DNA from 3 places in the Arthrobacter sp. UYCu511 genome. Region 3 is predicted to be linked to each of the others. Evidence: riboswitches for the same ligand, from Rfam matches in the RefSeq annotation. Region 3 holds a riboswitch; each other region holds the start of a gene.
What was found. A riboswitch is a leader RNA that binds a small molecule or an ion and turns the genes downstream of it on or off. The one in region 3 is predicted to bind S-adenosylmethionine.
Positions count from the first base shown of each region.

Region 1: another riboswitch for S-adenosylmethionine. It lies ahead of ABIB48_RS04955 (DUF1737 domain-containing protein); the one in region 3 lies ahead of ABIB48_RS04305 (OsmC family protein).
Region 2: another riboswitch for S-adenosylmethionine. It lies ahead of ABIB48_RS10015 (aminotransferase class V-fold PLP-dependent enzyme); the one in region 3 lies ahead of ABIB48_RS04305 (OsmC family protein).

Region 1 is NZ_JBEPPB010000002.1:362,737-368,179, reverse strand. Features, by position in the region: gene ABIB48_RS04970 (UDP-N-acetylglucosamine 1-carboxyvinyltransferase) at 1-122, shown strand, start outside; gene ABIB48_RS04965 (O-succinylhomoserine sulfhydrylase) at 164-1,375, opposite strand; gene ABIB48_RS04960 (rhodanese-like domain-containing protein) at 1,386-1,778, opposite strand; gene ABIB48_RS04955 (DUF1737 domain-containing protein) at 1,775-2,035, opposite strand; SAM riboswitch class IV at 2,141-2,259, opposite strand; gene ABIB48_RS04950 (Pr6Pr family membrane protein) at 2,404-3,045, shown strand; gene ABIB48_RS04945 (aminodeoxychorismate lyase) at 3,051-3,980, opposite strand; gene ABIB48_RS04940 (HdeD family acid-resistance protein) at 4,046-4,651, opposite strand; gene cls (cardiolipin synthase) at 4,838-5,443, shown strand, end outside.
Region 2 is NZ_JBEPPB010000006.1:30,101-35,543, reverse strand. Features, by position in the region: gene aroA (3-phosphoshikimate 1-carboxyvinyltransferase) at 1-203, shown strand, start outside; gene rsgA (ribosome small subunit-dependent GTPase A) at 207-1,325, shown strand; gene hisN (histidinol-phosphatase) at 1,464-2,279, shown strand; SAM riboswitch class IV at 2,441-2,554, shown strand; gene ABIB48_RS10015 (aminotransferase class V-fold PLP-dependent enzyme) at 2,599-4,011, shown strand; gene ABIB48_RS10010 (class I SAM-dependent methyltransferase) at 4,144-4,911, shown strand; gene ABIB48_RS10005 (Nramp family divalent metal transporter) at 5,034-5,443, shown strand, end outside.
Region 3 is NZ_JBEPPB010000002.1:215,557-220,999, forward strand. Features, by position in the region: gene ABIB48_RS04285 (hypothetical protein) at 1-142, shown strand, start outside; gene ABIB48_RS04290 (hypothetical protein) at 139-753, shown strand; partial or broken gene ABIB48_RS04295 (1-aminocyclopropane-1-carboxylate deaminase) at 773-1,760, opposite strand; gene ABIB48_RS04300 (GntR family transcriptional regulator) at 1,773-2,441, shown strand; gene ABIB48_RS04305 (OsmC family protein) at 2,556-3,098, opposite strand; SAM riboswitch class IV at 3,136-3,254, opposite strand; gene ABIB48_RS04310 (ABC-F family ATP-binding cassette domain-containing protein) at 3,511-5,148, shown strand.

The DNA.
Region 1 (5,443 bases), 150 kb from region 3:
CCATGCTCGCCGCCAAGGGCACTTCTGAATTGCGCAACATATATGTGATTGAGCGCGGCTACGAAGATCTGGCCGAGCGGTTGAACACCATTGGCGCCGAGATCGAGTACTTCCAAGACTGAGTACAAACGCCAGCGGCCTTGCCACTGCTGTTTTGGCCAGCCTAAATGGCCGCCAGGGCCACCGCGAGATCCAGCTTCAAATCATCCACATCCTCCAATCCCACCGACAGGCGCAAGAACCCGTCGCTGAGACCGATCGCGGCGCGCCCCTCGGGCCCCATGGCACGGTGCGTGGTTGTGGCCGGATGAGTGATGAGAGACTTCGCATCCCCTAAGTTATTGGAAATATCGATCACGGACAGCGCGTTCAGCAGCGCAAACGCGGCATCCTTGCGAGTACCCGACACTGGCTGAGCCAGCTCAAATGTCAGCACCGTGCCTCCGGCCTTCATTTGCTTTTTGGCCAAATCATACTGCGGGTGGGACGGCAGATGCGGGTACAGCACGCGTGCCACCTGCGGTTGGGCTTCAAGGAATTCTCCGAGTGCCAAGGCATTGCTGCACGAGTGTGTAACCCGCAGATTCATGGTTTCCAGGCCCTTGGTGAGCACCCATGCGTTGAACGCGGAGAGCGCCGGGCCCGTGTGGCGCATCAGGTTCTTGACGGGCCCTTCGATGAACTCCTTGGTGCCGAGGATTGCGCCACCCAACACCCGGCCCTGGCCATCAATGTGCTTGGTGCCCGAATAGACGATGATGTCCGCGCCGAAATCGCCGCAACGCTGCAACAAGGGAGTTGCGAAGACGTTGTCGGCCACCACCTGCGCGCCAGCGGTATGAGCTAGATCGCACACAGCTGCCACGTCAATGATTTCCTGCATGGGGTTCGACGGTGACTCGAAGAAAACGGCCGTGGTGGGCACCGATAAGGCCTCGCGCCACTGATCCAGTTCCGGCCCGTCAACAAATACGGTCTCCACACCCCACCGCGGCAGCAGCTCATTCAGAATCACAAAGCAGGAGCCGAACAGGGACCGTGCTGCCACCACTCGGTCCCCGGCTGCTAATAAGGCACCCAAGGCGGTGAATACGGCTGACATGCCCGACGCCGTCGCAAAGCACGCCTCTTTTCCTTCCAACAGCCGCAGCCGTTCCTGGAAGGTTGCCACGCTCGGGTTGCCGTAGCGCGAATACACGAAGCGGTCCACCTCGCCCGTGAACGCCTGCTCGGCAGCTTCCGCCGATTCGTAGACAAATCCGGAGTTCAAAAAGAGGGCTTCGGAGGTTTCTTGAAAATTGCTGCGGTCAAGCCCGCCGCGTACCGCCTGGGTGTCCTGCCCCCAAGTGGCTGCGTGCTCATTAAAGTTGCTCAATGATATTTCCTTAGCGCCAGGGGAGGTTGCGGTTCTTCCAGCCGTTGAGAATCCGATCTCCGTAGGGATCAGTTTCTCCTTCAAAGCCTTCAAGTACGTTGTAGGCGGTGTACCCGGCGGCTGTGGCTGCTTCGGCGGCGGCAATAGAGCGGGCACCGGAGCGGCACAGCACTATCAGCTGCTTTTCCGGGGGTACTGCTGCCGCCAGCTCTGCCAGAAAATCAGGGTTGCGGGCGCCCGCGGCGAGATTCCACTGGATAAAAACCGGTTCTGATTTCAGCGTTGAGGTGTCGGGGACGCCAATGTGTGCCCATTCGCCCGCTGTCCGTACATCCACGAGTGTTGCCCCCGCGGCTACAGCTTCCCAGGCTGCGCCCGGGCTCACATCTCCCGCGTAGCTCATGCGATGCCCTCGCCATCAAACTCAAGTTCGGCGTCGAGATCATCCACGGCAGTGGCGACGGCGGCATCGCTGCTGGCCACGGCCTGCGGAAGAATCACGGCCTGCGCGCAAATGACGCTGGTGCCGTTGTAGGTGAGGGCGGGGCCGCCGTGCAGCACATAGCCGTCGGCAAGGGCGGTGGAAATGCGCTCGCAAAAAGAGCGGTCATCAGGGCCGGTGATGAGCCGGTAGGCCAGGGGGGATTCGTCCGCGGTCATGGTTCTCTCCTCATTGCAAATGGCTGCGCGTTGCAAACGGGAGCTGGTGGCAGTTGACGAAGAGTTGGTTGTAAATGTCCGCTCTTGAGCCCGCACCACAAGGAAAGTTCACGCTTGCAAACGCCAGCCTAGGTAGCTGGTTTGCCGAGTAGTCACCTGAGGCACCCCGCCGGAAAGAGGGTTGCCGGCCAGCAAGTCAGGGCTTAACGCTGGCACTCATTACTCACCTTGAAAGTAGCACACCACGTGCCGGGTCCGGTGAAGAACCTGCCAGTGTGCACAAACATGACGGCGACACCCAGATATCCGTTCACATGGTGGCGGGACGGACCTGATATCTCTGCCGCGTCCATGACATGATGAAACCCATGACAACTCGGCGATTGTTGGCGGCACTACGGTTTCTCTTCGGCGCGTTCACTCTTGTGGCAGTGGGCATCCAATTTGGCATTCACCTGAGCCACGGTTTCAACGTGTTGAACTTCTTCAGCTACTTCACGAACCTGTCCAATATTCTTGCCGCCGCCGTCCTGCTCACGGAGTCAGTACTGACCTGGCGCGGGAAGGAGCTGGGCCCGGCTTGGCAGGTTCTGCGGTGCGTATCGGTGGTGTGCATGGCCCTGGTGGGGATCGTGTTCACCGCCCTGTTGCGCGAGGTGGATCTCGGCGCGCTCCTGCCCTGGATCAATACCTGGCTGCACTACATCATGCCCATTGCGGTTGTCGCGGATTGGTTGATCCAACCGCCGCGCCGGCCCATCCCGCTGACCCGGTTGGGTGTTGCAGTGCTGTTTCCGCTGGCATATTTGGCCTATTCCCTGATTCGGGGCGCCGCCACGGACTGGTACGCCTATCCCTTCTTGAACCCCGGCAACGGGGGCTACGGCGCCGTGCTGCTCAGTTGTGTGGGGATCGCGGTAGCCTTCCTGATCGCCAGCGCGGTGCTGATTCTTCTGGGCAACAAGCTCCGCCCGCTTGTTAGGCCTGTGCCCAGCGGTCAGTCGAACTGATGTGTTTACAACGTGGTGGCCAGGAGCGCCGATAGTTCCGCCGTAAGCTCGGCTCGGATGGCGGCCGTGCCGATTTCCTTCCCGTCAATGGTGGTCACGGGCGCCAGTAGCCGCAGGCTGGAAATGAGCCACACGGCGTCGGCATCCAGCAGATCGGCAGGTGTTAGTGGACCGTAACCCAGCTCCCACCCGGCTTCCTGCGCAGCTGCGAACAGTGCGCCCTGCGTGGTGCCGGGCAGTATCCCGGTGTCCAAATGCGGGGTGATGAGCCGCTTGAGCGGTACGCCGGAATCGTCACTAACGTGTGCTAGAAGAACTGACGATGTGGGCCCTTCCAACACGAGCCCGTCACCGCTGGTGAAGATCACGTCATCCGCGCCCTGGTGGTGTGCGTGCCGAAGTGCGGCCATGTTCACGGCGTAGGAGAGTGTTTTGGCGCCCATCAAAAGCCAAGGGGCACGGGCTGCAATATCGCTGTCATAGCCACGCTCCAACAAGAGCACGGCCAAGCCCTTCTCCCGCTGGGCAGCCAACGAGGCGGACACCGGGCTGACCGTGACCCACGCTGTGGGGGAGTTGGCGCCCTCGGGGCCTCGGGTAGCGATAAGGCGAACCACGCACTGGCGAGATTCGTTGCTTGCACCGTGGTCTGCGGAATCCTCTGGTGCCCCGGCAGCATAAGCTGTGAGCGCCGTCGTAATTGCCGCCTGCCACACCCCGGCGTCAGGGATGAGTAGGTCCATGGTGCTGGCCGAGACGGCAAGGCGATCTAAATGAGCCCGGATTTTGCGTGGCTCCCCATCAATAGCGAGCATGGATTCAAAGATCCCGTCACCGCGGGTGAGCCCCTGATCCGTAACCAGAATGTTGGGAACGGTGGCGTCTGCAACGCGGCCGGCCGGGTGGGCGGGGTCCAAGAAAACCAGAGTTGTCATGACTGAGATCTTATCCCCACCCGCTCCCTGCCCTCGTGCCTCGGTCTGGGTCCCTCGCAGTCGTACTAGCGTGTGAGGGACTTGCCGAAGGTGAAGGCACGGACCAGGCCCACCACACCCAAGATGATCAGCATGATGGCTGTTATCAGCAACAGCCATTGTGCGGTCCAGACGGGAACAGCGAGCACCGTGATGCCGGCTACCACGCTGATGGCGCCGAACACGATGGCCCAGGTGCGGGTGGGGCCCTTGCCGGCTTCGGCCATGGCGATGATGCCTTCAATAATCCAGCCGATGCCGATCATGATGACGGTGAATACCAGCAGGAGCTCGCCCGTCGCGGCCGAGTTACGCAGGGCGATGATGCCGGCAACCATCACGAACAGGCCCAAGAGAACATCCAGGATCCGCATCCCGGCGGAAAGGCTGTGGCTAAAGATGCCAACAGCTACCTTGATACCACCAGTGATGAGGAAGTTGATGCCTAAGATTACGGCCACCACAGCCAGAGTCTTGGTGGGCCACAACAGCAGGATAATACCGAGAACCAAGGCCGCAACGCCGCTAATGGCAAAGGCTAGGCGCAAACCCTTTACTGCCTTCTCCGTGATTTTTTGCGGATCTAAGGCAAAAACGTCCATGCTGACGGTTGGATTGTTTGAGCTGCTCATGGCGCTACATCCTCACTTCGGGAAGTTCAAATTATGCTCAGCATAGCCGCAGCACCTCACCCGAGCACAGCAAGTCACAGCTGGCGCACGTCACACGGCCAGCGTTGCGAGTGGGCCTGTGCGAAAGAGCCGTTAGGCTATTGTCACTCGCGGCTGAAAAGCCGGTTTAGCTAGGAGGCATGCGTGATTTGGACGGCGTTTAGCCTGCCCACAGGCAGTGTCTGGCTGTCTGCGCTGATTGTACTGGTGGATTTTGGCATCCGAGTGGTTGTTTTGGGTGTGATTCCGGGAAACCGGCGCCCCACTACTGCCATGGCGTGGCTGCTGTGCATCTTCTTCCTGCCCTATGTAGGGTTGCTCCTTTTCCTCATGTTCGGCAATTTTCGGCTTTCCCGGCGACGGCGTGAGAAGCAAGACGCCGTCAACCAGCGCATCATGGAAGGCACTAAGGGCATTGCGTCTTTGGTGCCCGAATATGATGGGCCGGCCTGGGTTAAATCGGCCATTGAATTGAACCAGAATCTGGGGTTTTTCCCGGCCATTGGTGGCAATACTGTCCGTCTGATTAAGGGATACCAGGAGTCCTTGGATCTTATGGCCGATGAAATCAGCCAAGCCACCGACTACGTCAACGCCGAGTTTTACATCATGAGTTCAGATGCCAGCACGAACAGGTTGTTCCAGGAGCTGGAAGCTGCGGCTGAACGCGGAGTCCGGGTGCGGGTACTTTTTGACCACATTGGGTCACTGCGGGTACCCGGCTATCTGGGGATGATCCGCCGGCTCAAGGCG
Region 2 (5,443 bases), on a different contig from region 3:
TCTTCCACAGTTACCACGATCACCGGATGGCCACGGCTGGCGCCATCATCGGCTTGGCCGTGCCCGGCGTCGAGGTTGAAAACATTGGCACTACGGCCAAAACTATGCCTGGTTTCCCTGCCATGTGGGCGGATATGGTGGCCCAAACCGCCGAACCGTCCGCTGGCACCGGTAGCACTGCGGCGGTTGAAGCCGGGGTTTAGGGTATGGCACGGGATTACAGCAACTGGGACGAATCCGATGTCCGCGTCCGAGCCAATAAGAAGGGCAGCCGTCCGCGCACCAAGGACCGGCCCGCCCATGAAGATGCCGTCATTGGCCGGATTATCACGGTGGATCGGGGCCGGTACACGGCCATTGTGGATGAGGACCTGCCCAGCCAACGTGTCCTGATCGCGGCCCGTGCCAGGGAACTGCGGCGCAATCCCGTGGTGGCCGGGGACTTTGTCTCTCTCGTGGGAGATACCACCGGCAAGCCTGACACCTTGTCCCGGCTTGTCCGGATCGAGGAACGCCGCACGCTGCTGCGCCGCAGTGCCGATGACACCGATCCTGTGGAGCGGGTGGTGGTGGCCAACGCAGACCAGCTGGTCATTGTGGTGGCCGCGGCAAATCCGGAACCGCGCACTGGCTTCATCGACCGGGCCCTGGTGGCCGCTTATGACTCCGGAATTGCGCCGTTGCTGCTGATCACCAAAACAGACATCAAGGACCCTTCAGAGTTGCTGGCCAACTACGAGCACCTGGACATGACGGTCATCATCAGCCGCACTGCCGCGGACGGCGTCTTTGGCATCGACGCACGCAGCGACGACGGCCACTCCGCGCTCCTATCCGGTGGCGCCGTGGAACAATTGCACGGATACCTCGATGGGAAGGTCAGCGTCCTGGTGGGGCACTCAGGCGTTGGCAAGTCCACCATGGTTAACGCCTTGACAGGTTCGCAGCGGGCCACAGGCGGCGTCAATGCCGTCACAGGCCGCGGCCGTCACACCTCTTCCTCGGCGTTGGCGCTGAAATTGCAAGATGCAGTGCCCGGTTCTTGGATCATTGACACCCCCGGCATCCGCTCCTTTGGTCTGGCCCATGTGGACCCCGACCGCATTATTGCGGCCTTCCCGGATCTGCAACCGGGCACGGAGGATTGTGAGCGCGGCTGCAAACATGACAGCGCCGCCGTCAATTGCTGTGTGGATACCTACGTTGCCGCCGGGCACGCGGGCGCATCGGGGCCGGCACGGCTTGCCTCGCTGCGGCGCCTGCTGGGCACCAGCGACCGTACCGAAGGCCGTGCCGCAGAAAAGGAACTTGGCAGCACGGACTAGCGCGGCCCTGGTGCCGCGCACGGTTGACCCGTCAATGGTGCTCCACTTCAAGAGTGGCGCACCGTTGGCGGACAAATGGTGCTCAGGCCCAGCGGCGTCCTGACGGGTGTTGGGCCTAAACCGCGATAGCGTGAACCCATGACCTTCGCACCCCAGACGTACAACGACGATCTCCGCCTGGCCCATGTCCTTGCTGACAGTGTTGACTCCCTGACCATGTCCCGTTTCAAGGCCTTGGATTTGGCCGTCGAGACCAAGCCGGATCTGAGCCCTGTCACCGACGCCGACAAGGCCGCAGAAGAGTCCATCCGCAGCCAGCTCTCCCGGGTCCGCCCCCGCGACGCAGTCCTGGGTGAGGAGTTCGGCAGCAGTGGCCACGGTTCGCGGCGCTGGGTTATCGATCCCATTGACGGGACCAAGAACTTTGTCCGTGGTGTGCCGGTCTGGGCCACCCTGATCTCTCTAATTGACGACGGCGTCCCCGTAGTCGGCCTTGTTAGTGCCCCTGCGCTGGGCAAGCGTTGGTGGGCGGCCCAAGGAACGGGCGCATACATGGGCAAGTCACTCGCCGCCGCCACCCGCATCCGAGTCTCTAATGTGGCCGAGCTCAAAGATGCTTCACTCTCATACTCTTCGCTCACGGGCTGGGCCGAACGTGGCAACCGTGATGAGTTCATCTCCCTGACCGACGATGTCTGGCGCACCCGGGCCTATGGCGATTTCTGGTCGTATTGCATGGTGGCTGAGGGCAGTGTTGACATTGCCTGTGAGCCGGAACTGAACCTCTATGACATGGCTGCACTGGTCCCCATTGTGCAGGAAGCCGGCGGCCGTTTCACCTCGCTCGAGGGAGCCGACGGCCCCTTCGGCGGCAACGCCCTGGCCACCAATTCCATCCTCCACACGGAAGTTTTACAACGCCTGAACCCCAATTGGGATGACTTGTTGGGCTGACCCGTTGAACGCATAAAATAATAAAGTACAAGTGAGTTAAGAACGACGGCGGCCTCCCGCCGTCGTTCTTTGTTTCACCATCCGCGGCACTCACCCAGGGTGTGCGAAATGAAACGTAATAGATGCACCGGCAGAAATCTTGGGCTACTCTTTTGGGCATAGGTCACGAGTGCCAGCGCTAAACCCCGGTTTGCTGGCCGGCAACCCTCCTTTCGCGGTGGGGTGCCCCGGGTGACGACCTGGCCAAACCTGTTCGGTTCTGGCAAGCGCGGACTTCTTGGCACCCCCAAAAGGTCCTTTGGTGTCGAAGGAATTTCTCATGAGCTCTGCCGTTTTGGATGCAACACAACTCATCGATTCACCGCTCCTGCCCGTGGTAGGCCAGGATCTGGCGGCCCCCCTGATTCACGGCGGGCATGTGCGTTACGCCAACCTGGACTATGCAGCGTCTGCCCCGGCCATCAAGGACGTGGCAGCGCACCTGAATGAGGTGCTGCCGTTCTACGCGAGCGTGCACCGTGGCGCTGGATTCGCCTCGCAGGTCAGCACCTCCGTCTATGAAAATGCTCGCAAGATTGTTGCCGGTTTTGTGGGCGCCCGGCCTGATGACACGGTCATTTTCACCCGTAACACCACAGATTCGCTGAACTTGTTGGCGGGTTGTGTGGAATCGATTTTGCAACAGAGGGGCTTCACCGAGGGCCGTTCCAACGTTCACGGCGAGGTGCTCTACCTGGACATTGAACACCATGCGAATCTGCTGCCTTGGCAGGCCCTGCCGCACCGTTCAGTTGTTGGCGCTGACTCTATCGCCGCTACCTTAGACCGTGTTGAGACGGCGCTGCGGGCAGGAAACGTGCTGCTCGTGGCCGTTACCGGAGCCTCCAACGTGACAGGGGAGGTGCTGCCCGTGGCCGAATTGACCGCCCTGGCGCACCGCTATGGCGCCCGGATTGTTCTCGATGCCGCCCAACTGGCGCCGCACCGCCGGATCGATCTGACTGCCACCGGCATTGACTACTTGGCGTTCTCGGGCCACAAGCTTTACGCCCCTTTCGGCGCCGGGGTTTTAGTGGGCCGCCCTGACTGGCTCGACGCCGGTCACCCTCACCTTGCCGGTGGCGGAGCCGTGAAGGACGTCCGGCTTGAATCCATCAGCTGGACCACCGGACCGGCCCGCCACGAGGGCGGCACTCCCAACGTTTTGGGTGCCGCCACCTTGGCCAAGGCCACCTCTGTGCTGGCTGCGCTGAATGCCGATGACTGGCACCAGCACGAGCAGCAATTGCGCGCCCACTTGGTGGCCGGCCTCAACGAGCTAGAGGGCGTCACTGTCCACTCGCTCTTTAGCGACGCGGACACGTACCCGGACTGCGGCAGCATTGGGGTGGTCAACTTCTCGGTCACCGGGTACGACGCCGGGTTGGTGGCCGCATACCTCTCCGCCGAGCACGGCGTGGGCGTGCGTGACGGAAAGTTTTGCGCACACCCGCTGCTTAACCGCTTGGGCCTGCCCGCGGGTTCCCTACGCGCAAGCTTTGGTGTGGGCTCACAGCTGGAGGACGCTCAGCGCTTGGTGGCCGGAATCCAAACGTTGTTGCAGAAGGGCTTGGGCTGGGACTACGTGGTGGATTCCGGCCGCTGGGTCCCCGCCAATGACAACCGGGAGTACCCCAGCTGGGCCCCGAACACGCCAGGGACAGCAGGGGCAGCCCCCTGCAGCATCGACTAACCCACCCTACATACCAGCGCTCGGTTAGATTCGGGCATATTTTGCAGACGCAGTAGCGTCCGGAAGTGCGGGGCGGGGAGCACCTGGGGGTAAAGTTGAACGGCATTGACCGGCACAACTTTCAGGAGCACCATGGCAGGCACCGGCGGACCGGTCTTTGATGCGGCGCGGCGCAAACACATGGCCGCCGCGTTTTTGGAAGGCGGGGGGCATTATCATTTGGTGCGCCCGGGTTACCCTGAGGATTCCTTGACGTGGCTGCTGGAAACTGCCGGGAGCGTCCAAGATGTGGTGGACATTGGTGCAGGCACGGGCAAATACACGCAGCTGTTGGCCCTCCACAACTTCTCGATGACGGCGGTGGACCCCTCAGCGGACATGCTGGCGCAACTTGACGCGGAGCTGCCCCAGGTCACCACTGTTGTGGGTACCGCCGAAAAGTTGCTCCTACCGGATGAATCCATGGACTTGGCCGTGGTGGCCCAGGCTTGGCACTGGGTGGATCCTCTCGCGGCAAGTACCGAGATTGCCCGCGTACTGCGTCCGGGGGGAACCTTGGGCCTGATTTGGAACCAGCTGGACGTCGGACTCCCCTGGGTTCACCGCTTGGCCCGGATCATGCACGCAGGGGATGTGCACAAGGCAGATTTCAGCCCTCAGATTGGTCCGGAATTCTTCCCTGCCCAGCCTCACACCACCCGTTGGTCCCAGCAGCGCACGGCTGAGGAGATCATCGATCTGGCAAAGTCACGCAGCTATTACCTCAGGGCAACAGACCAGGTCAGGGACAAGGTCATCACCAATCTGCAGTGGTACTTGTATGAGCATCTGGAACACGCGCCTGGTGAAAGCATTGAGCTACCGTACAGCTCCCAAACATGGCGGGCGCAAAAACGCTAGCTGCGGCCCGGGCCACCCGTAAAGTTTCTATAAGTCATTCCCGGCTCGACAACCACCCCTGCCACGTTTTAGAATTTCGGTATACCTAAATAAACTACTTAGGATCATCGAAAGGCGAGACCTTGCTCGACACTGCCAAGAGGGCAACACTGCGCAGGCCTCGCGGTGGCATGATGCTGCTGCTGGGCCCGGCCTTTGTCGCGGCCATTGCCTACGTTGATCCCGGCAACGTGGCCGCTAACCTGACCTCCGGCGCCAAATACGGCTACCTGCTCGTGTGGGTTTTGGTCACAGCCAATGTCATGGCCATGCTGGTCCAGTACCAATCCGCAAAGTTGGGGGTAGTGACGGGCAAATCCCTGCCGGAGCACTTGGGTGAACGCTTCAGCACCCGCAACCGCCGGCTCTTTTGGGTGCAGGCCGAGCTCGTGGCCATGGCCACCGATCTTGCGGAAGTGGTGGGCGGCGCCATCGCCCTACACTTGCTGTTTCAGGTTCCGTTGCCCATAGGCGGGCTCATTGTGGGCCTGGC
Region 3 (5,443 bases):
AGTACAACGAGATATTGATGAGTTCCACCTGACCACCTCCATGCGGCTGCGCATTCAGCGGTGGGAACGGATGTGGGGCATTTCCACACACAACCGGATCCGGGTGGATGGGCGCAAGATCACCGGGCTGGTGGCCTGGTGAGCCTTGCCGGGCTACTCATCACCTTGGTTTCGTTGTTCTGGCACAGTGAGCTCACGCCCGTGCGGGTCCTGCTCTCGGCACTGGCACTGACCCTGCTGGTAGTTGTGAGCGCTGCACTATCCGCTCTGGCAGTGTCCTTGTACCGCAGCAATCCGCGCCCAGGCGTGGGGCTGGCGTACGCCTCAGTACTGCTGGTGGTGGTGGCGTTGGCAGTGGTCAGCCCGCTTGTTGTGGCCGCATGGCAGAACAACAAGGTGTTACTGGCCTTGCTCAGCTACTTCATTTGGCTGGGACCAGCCCTGTTCCTCATTTTCCGCAAGCCCCAGTCCGCCCACATGTCCCCTCTCGAATTCAAGCTCTCCGCCCGGCCCAAAAAACGCGTACCCCACGGCCTGATCGCCATTTTCGACGGCGCCCGTGAGGCAGCGTACTGGGTGGAGCTGACCATGGAGGCCAGGCGGCAGCTGCACTACCAGACTAAGCTAGCCCGCTTTGAGCTGGCACAGGCCACCGCCCTCGCCGCGGAGGCAGAGCCTGCCAGAGGCGCTCCGATTCCAGGGCCGGAAGCCCCTGGCTCTGAACGGGAAGCCCCGAGCGCTGAGGAATCCTGACCCTGTCCGCTAATGTTCTTTAGCGAAACAGTCCGCTGTAGGCATTCAACGCCAGCTGTCCGCCCGAATGCGCGTAGAGGACGTTGCTGCTGGAAGGAATGTCCTTGCTGCGGACAAGGTCAATCAACCCAGCCATGGATTTTCCTTCATACACAGGGTCGATGATCATGCTTTCAAGGGATCCGGTGAGTTTTATGGCCTCGGGCGTGGATTCCACAGGGATGCCAGAGTGGTTGCCGGCCCAGCCTTGCAAGACAGTGGTCTCGTCGTCACGGATCTTCCTGTCCAAGTCCATCAGCTCAGCTGTGTGACGGGCGATCCGGGCCACCTGAGCGCGAGTCTTTTCAATGGTGGCTGAGGCGTCAATGCCGATGACGCGCCGCGGCCTGTCTTGTCCCGCAAATCCAGCGATCATGCCTGCGTGGGTGGAGGCGGTAACGGTGCAGAGCACAATCGTGTCGAAGAAGACACCTAGTTCCTTCTCCTGCTGCTCCACTTCATAGGCCCAGTTAGCAAAGCCCAGCCCGCCCAAGTGATGTTCGGAGGCGCCTGCCGGGATGGGATAGGGCTTGCCCTGGCATCTTCGACGTCCTTGATGGCTTGTTCCCAGCTGCTACGGATGCCAATGTCGAACCCAGCTGCATCGAGGTGGACGTCGGCACCCATGATGCGCGAAAGCTCAATATTGCCTACCCGGTTGGATAGCGGGTCCGGTCAGTCCACCCAGTTTTCCTGCACGAGACGGGCTTTCACACCCGGCTTGCAGCCACTGCCGCCACCTGACGGGTGTGATTCGACTGATATCCGCTGATGGAGACGAGCGTGTCAGCTCCTTGGGCAATGGTGTCCGGAACAATGTAGTCGAGTTTGCGGGTCTTATTGCCACCAAAAGCCAGACCACTGTTGACATCCTCACGTTTGGCCCAAATCCTCGCGCCGCCGGGATGTTTGCTCAGACGCGCCAACTCGTGGACGGGGCTGCGGCCAAACTCCACCTGGGACGATATATCCTATGTTGCATGCCGACTCCTCCGCCCCAGGGAATTCACAAGCGCTCCCTGCTTCGTAATGACGTGTACGATTCCATCCGCGACGCCATCGTCAATGGCACCTTCGCTCCGGGCGAGCGCCTGCGGGATCCGGAGCTAGAGGCATGGTTGGGCGTGAGTCGAACCCCTATCCGGGAGGCTCTGCTCCGGCTTGAGCGGGCCGGGCTGATTATTGCCCAGCCGGGCCGGGCCACCATCGTCGCCCCGCTTGATGCCGCCTCCACCGTGAATGCGCAGCAGGTAGTCGCGGCCATGCACGAGCTGGCGGCGCGGCTGGCAGTTCCCCTGCTGAGCGAGCAGGACCTTGCCACCATGACCGCTGCCAACGTGCGCTTTGCCGCCGCCATCAAGAAGAACGACGCCGATGCCGCCTTGGCTGCCGATGACCAGTTCCATGCCGTTCTCGTTGGTGCGTGCGGAAATGACATGGTGCCAACCATGCTGGACCAGGCCATGCCACTGTTGCGGAGAGTGGAGCGTCAACGGTTCAGTTCCCACGATGCGCAGCATTCGGTCAGTGCGCATGCGGACATCATCAAACTTGCCACTGCGGGCGACGCCGACGGCGCAGCACTGGCCACACGTGCGAACTGGCTGGCTCTCGGCATCCAAGCAGTCGCCGAAGAAACTACAGCTTGAGTGTTGTGGGCTACTTGCCTGCGCCGCACCACCGTGTCGAATCGTTAGGCTTCATCCTCGAACACATGCGGTGCGGCGTCCTCGGCGTTGACGCTGCTCAGGATTTAGTGATGTCTAAGCCTTCGTGACGACTGCGCTGACAGGCGTGGTGTGGCTTAACAGGTCTTGGACAGGGCAGCGTGCTTCAACAATGCGGCCGAGCTCTTCGTAGCGTTCCTGCGATTCAGGTCCCGTGATGCTTACGGCTAGGCGGATGTCGCTGAAGCCGGGACGGATTGACTCATCGATCCCGAACAAGCCACGGACGTCCAGATCACCTTCGGCCTTGATGGTGATGTCATCGAGCTGGATACCCAGTTGCTCCGCGTAGAGGCGGTACACCACAACTTGGCAGGCGATGACGGCACCGAGTGCGAATTCCACGGGACTGGCTGCGGCATCGTCCCCAGCAAGTGCGGCAGGTTCGTCGACGAGGAATTGGTGTTTGCCGGCGCTGATGCGCGTGGCCACCGAGCCAACCCCCACGCCGGCGGCTGTGTACGTGAGCTTCGCATTGTCCGGACTGGCTCCGATGCGCTTGGCCCAGGCTGCGCCGGCTTCGCCAAGGCGCGCCGATCGCTGTGCTGCGTCGTCAATAGTTACAGTGGTCTCAGTCATGATGTCTCCATTCAGGGGAACGCAAGTGCCAGGCACCGCGCCATACTTACGCCCGCGGCAGCTGCCGGCGGCGTCGAATCCTCACCTGGGGCACCCCACTATGGTTGCGAGGGTTGCCGTCCAGTCGGCCAGGGCCTCTGACTGGAACTCTTGATTCTGTCCACTAGATTGCCCTGACAGAGGGCCTCAAGCAACCTTGCCGTCACACACGGCAACATTTCGGCGGCTTCCCCGAATCGGTCCGTGAGAAAAAGTCGCTTAACTCAGTTCTAAACGACCTTTTCTCACGGACCGATGGGAGATGCACAATGGAGGCGCGGTTGAAGGCGGGGACGGGTGGGAGCGGGTGCGCCGGGACCCCGGCAGCACAAAAACGTCCGGGCGGCGCAAGGAAGCGACTTAAGATGGATGCATGAGCGCAACACTTGTCGCGAAGGACCTTTCCGGAGGCCACGCACACCGCACCCTTTTCAGTAACCTCTCCTTCACTGTGGCCCCGGGCGACGTCATAGGCGTGGTGGGTGCCAATGGTGCCGGCAAGTCAACACTTTTGGCTCTCCTCGCGGGCGCCACCACCCCGCAGGGCGGCACCGTCAGCACTGCCCCACAAGACGCCTTCGTCGGCTGGCTGCCGCAGGAACATGAGCGGATCGAGGGCGAAAGCATCGCCGCCTACATTGGCCGGCGCACCGGTTGCACCCAGGCCACGGAGGAGATGGAATCATCCGCAGAAGCACTAGGCTCCGGCAACTGCGCCGACGATGACCGCTACGCCGCAGCCCTGGACCACTGGCTCGCCTGCGGTGCCGCAGACGTGGATGAACGCATCCCGGCCACCCTGGCCGAGCTCGGCTTGGACCTCACTCCCAGCACCCCCATGACAGGGCTCTCCGGCGGGCAGGCCGCCCGCGTGGCGTTGGCCGCGCTCCTGCTGAGCCGCTTCGACATAGTACTTCTGGATGAACCCACCAATGATCTGGACCTGGCGGGACTGGCCCGGCTGGAAGAGTTCGTCAGGGGTCTGCGCGGCGGCGTGGTCCTCGTCTCGCATGACCGCGAGTTCCTGGCCCGCACCATCACCTCCGTAGTGGAGCTGGACCAGGCGCAGAACAAGGTGGCCGTGTATGACGGCGGTTACGACTCCTTCTTGGAAGAACGTGCCATTGCAAAGCGCCACGCCCGCGAAGCCTATGACGAGTTCGCGGACAAGAAGGCGGACCTCGTGGGGCGCGCCCGAGTCCAGCGCGAGTGGAGCTCGCAGGGTGTACGCAACGCCATGAAAAAAGCCCCCGACAATGACAAGATTCGGCGCAAGGCCGCCAGTGAATCCAGTGAGAAGCAGGCGCAGAAGGTGCGCCAGATGGAGTCCCGGATCGCCCGCCTGGACGAGGTTGAGGAGCCACGCAAGGAGTGGGCCCTCCAATTCAGCATTGGCGCAGCACCCCGCTCAAGCACCGTGGTCTCTACGCTTAACGCTGCGGTGGTGCGCCAGGGCAGCTTCACCCTGGGGCCGGTGACTGCACAGGTGAACGCTGGAGAACGCATAGGCATCACCGGCCCCAACGGCGCCGGCAAGTCCACCCTGTTGCGGCTGTTGCTGGGCCGCATTTCCCCGAATGACGGTGTTGCCTCCCTGGGCGCGAATGTTGCCATCGGGGAGATTGACCAGGCGCGCAGCCAATTCCCAGAACAGGCTCCGCTAGGAGAGGGCTTCGAGGCGCTCGTGCCGGAACTGAATCAGGGCGAGGTGCGTACCCTTTTGGCTAAGTTTGGGCTGAAAGCTGACCAGGTGACAAGCCCGGTGGGTGCGCTCTCTCCCGGCGAACGCACCCGCGCATCGTTGGCACTTTTGCAGGCCCGCGGCGTGAACGTATTGGTGCTAGATGAGCCCACCAACCATTTGGACCTGCCAGCCATCGAGCAACTCGAGGAAGCGCTGGAGAGCTACGAAGGCACGCTGCTCCTGGTCACCCACGACCGCCGGCTCCTTGAAAACGTGCGCTTGGACTCCCGGTGGATGGTGGAGAACGGCCAGCTACAAGAGCTTTAAGGCATCAAGCAACGTTCCATAAGGGTCTGCACAATCAAAGGATTGCGCAGACCCTTTGCCGTTTCGCGGAGCCCACAGAAACAAAGCATTAGAAGTACTTACTAATCAGTACGCTTTGACTTATTATCCCTAAAATGTTGCAATAGGTAACAAGTTTGCTGCACTTTTTGGATCTGCAGCAGGCTGCTTTTCGAATCCTGGTGCACTCCTTGTACCTCACACAGGTTCCGGACAACGCCTTCCGCGTGTAAGTTCCGCCAGAACCACGGGCGGCCATCCGCCTGGTCTTTTGCCG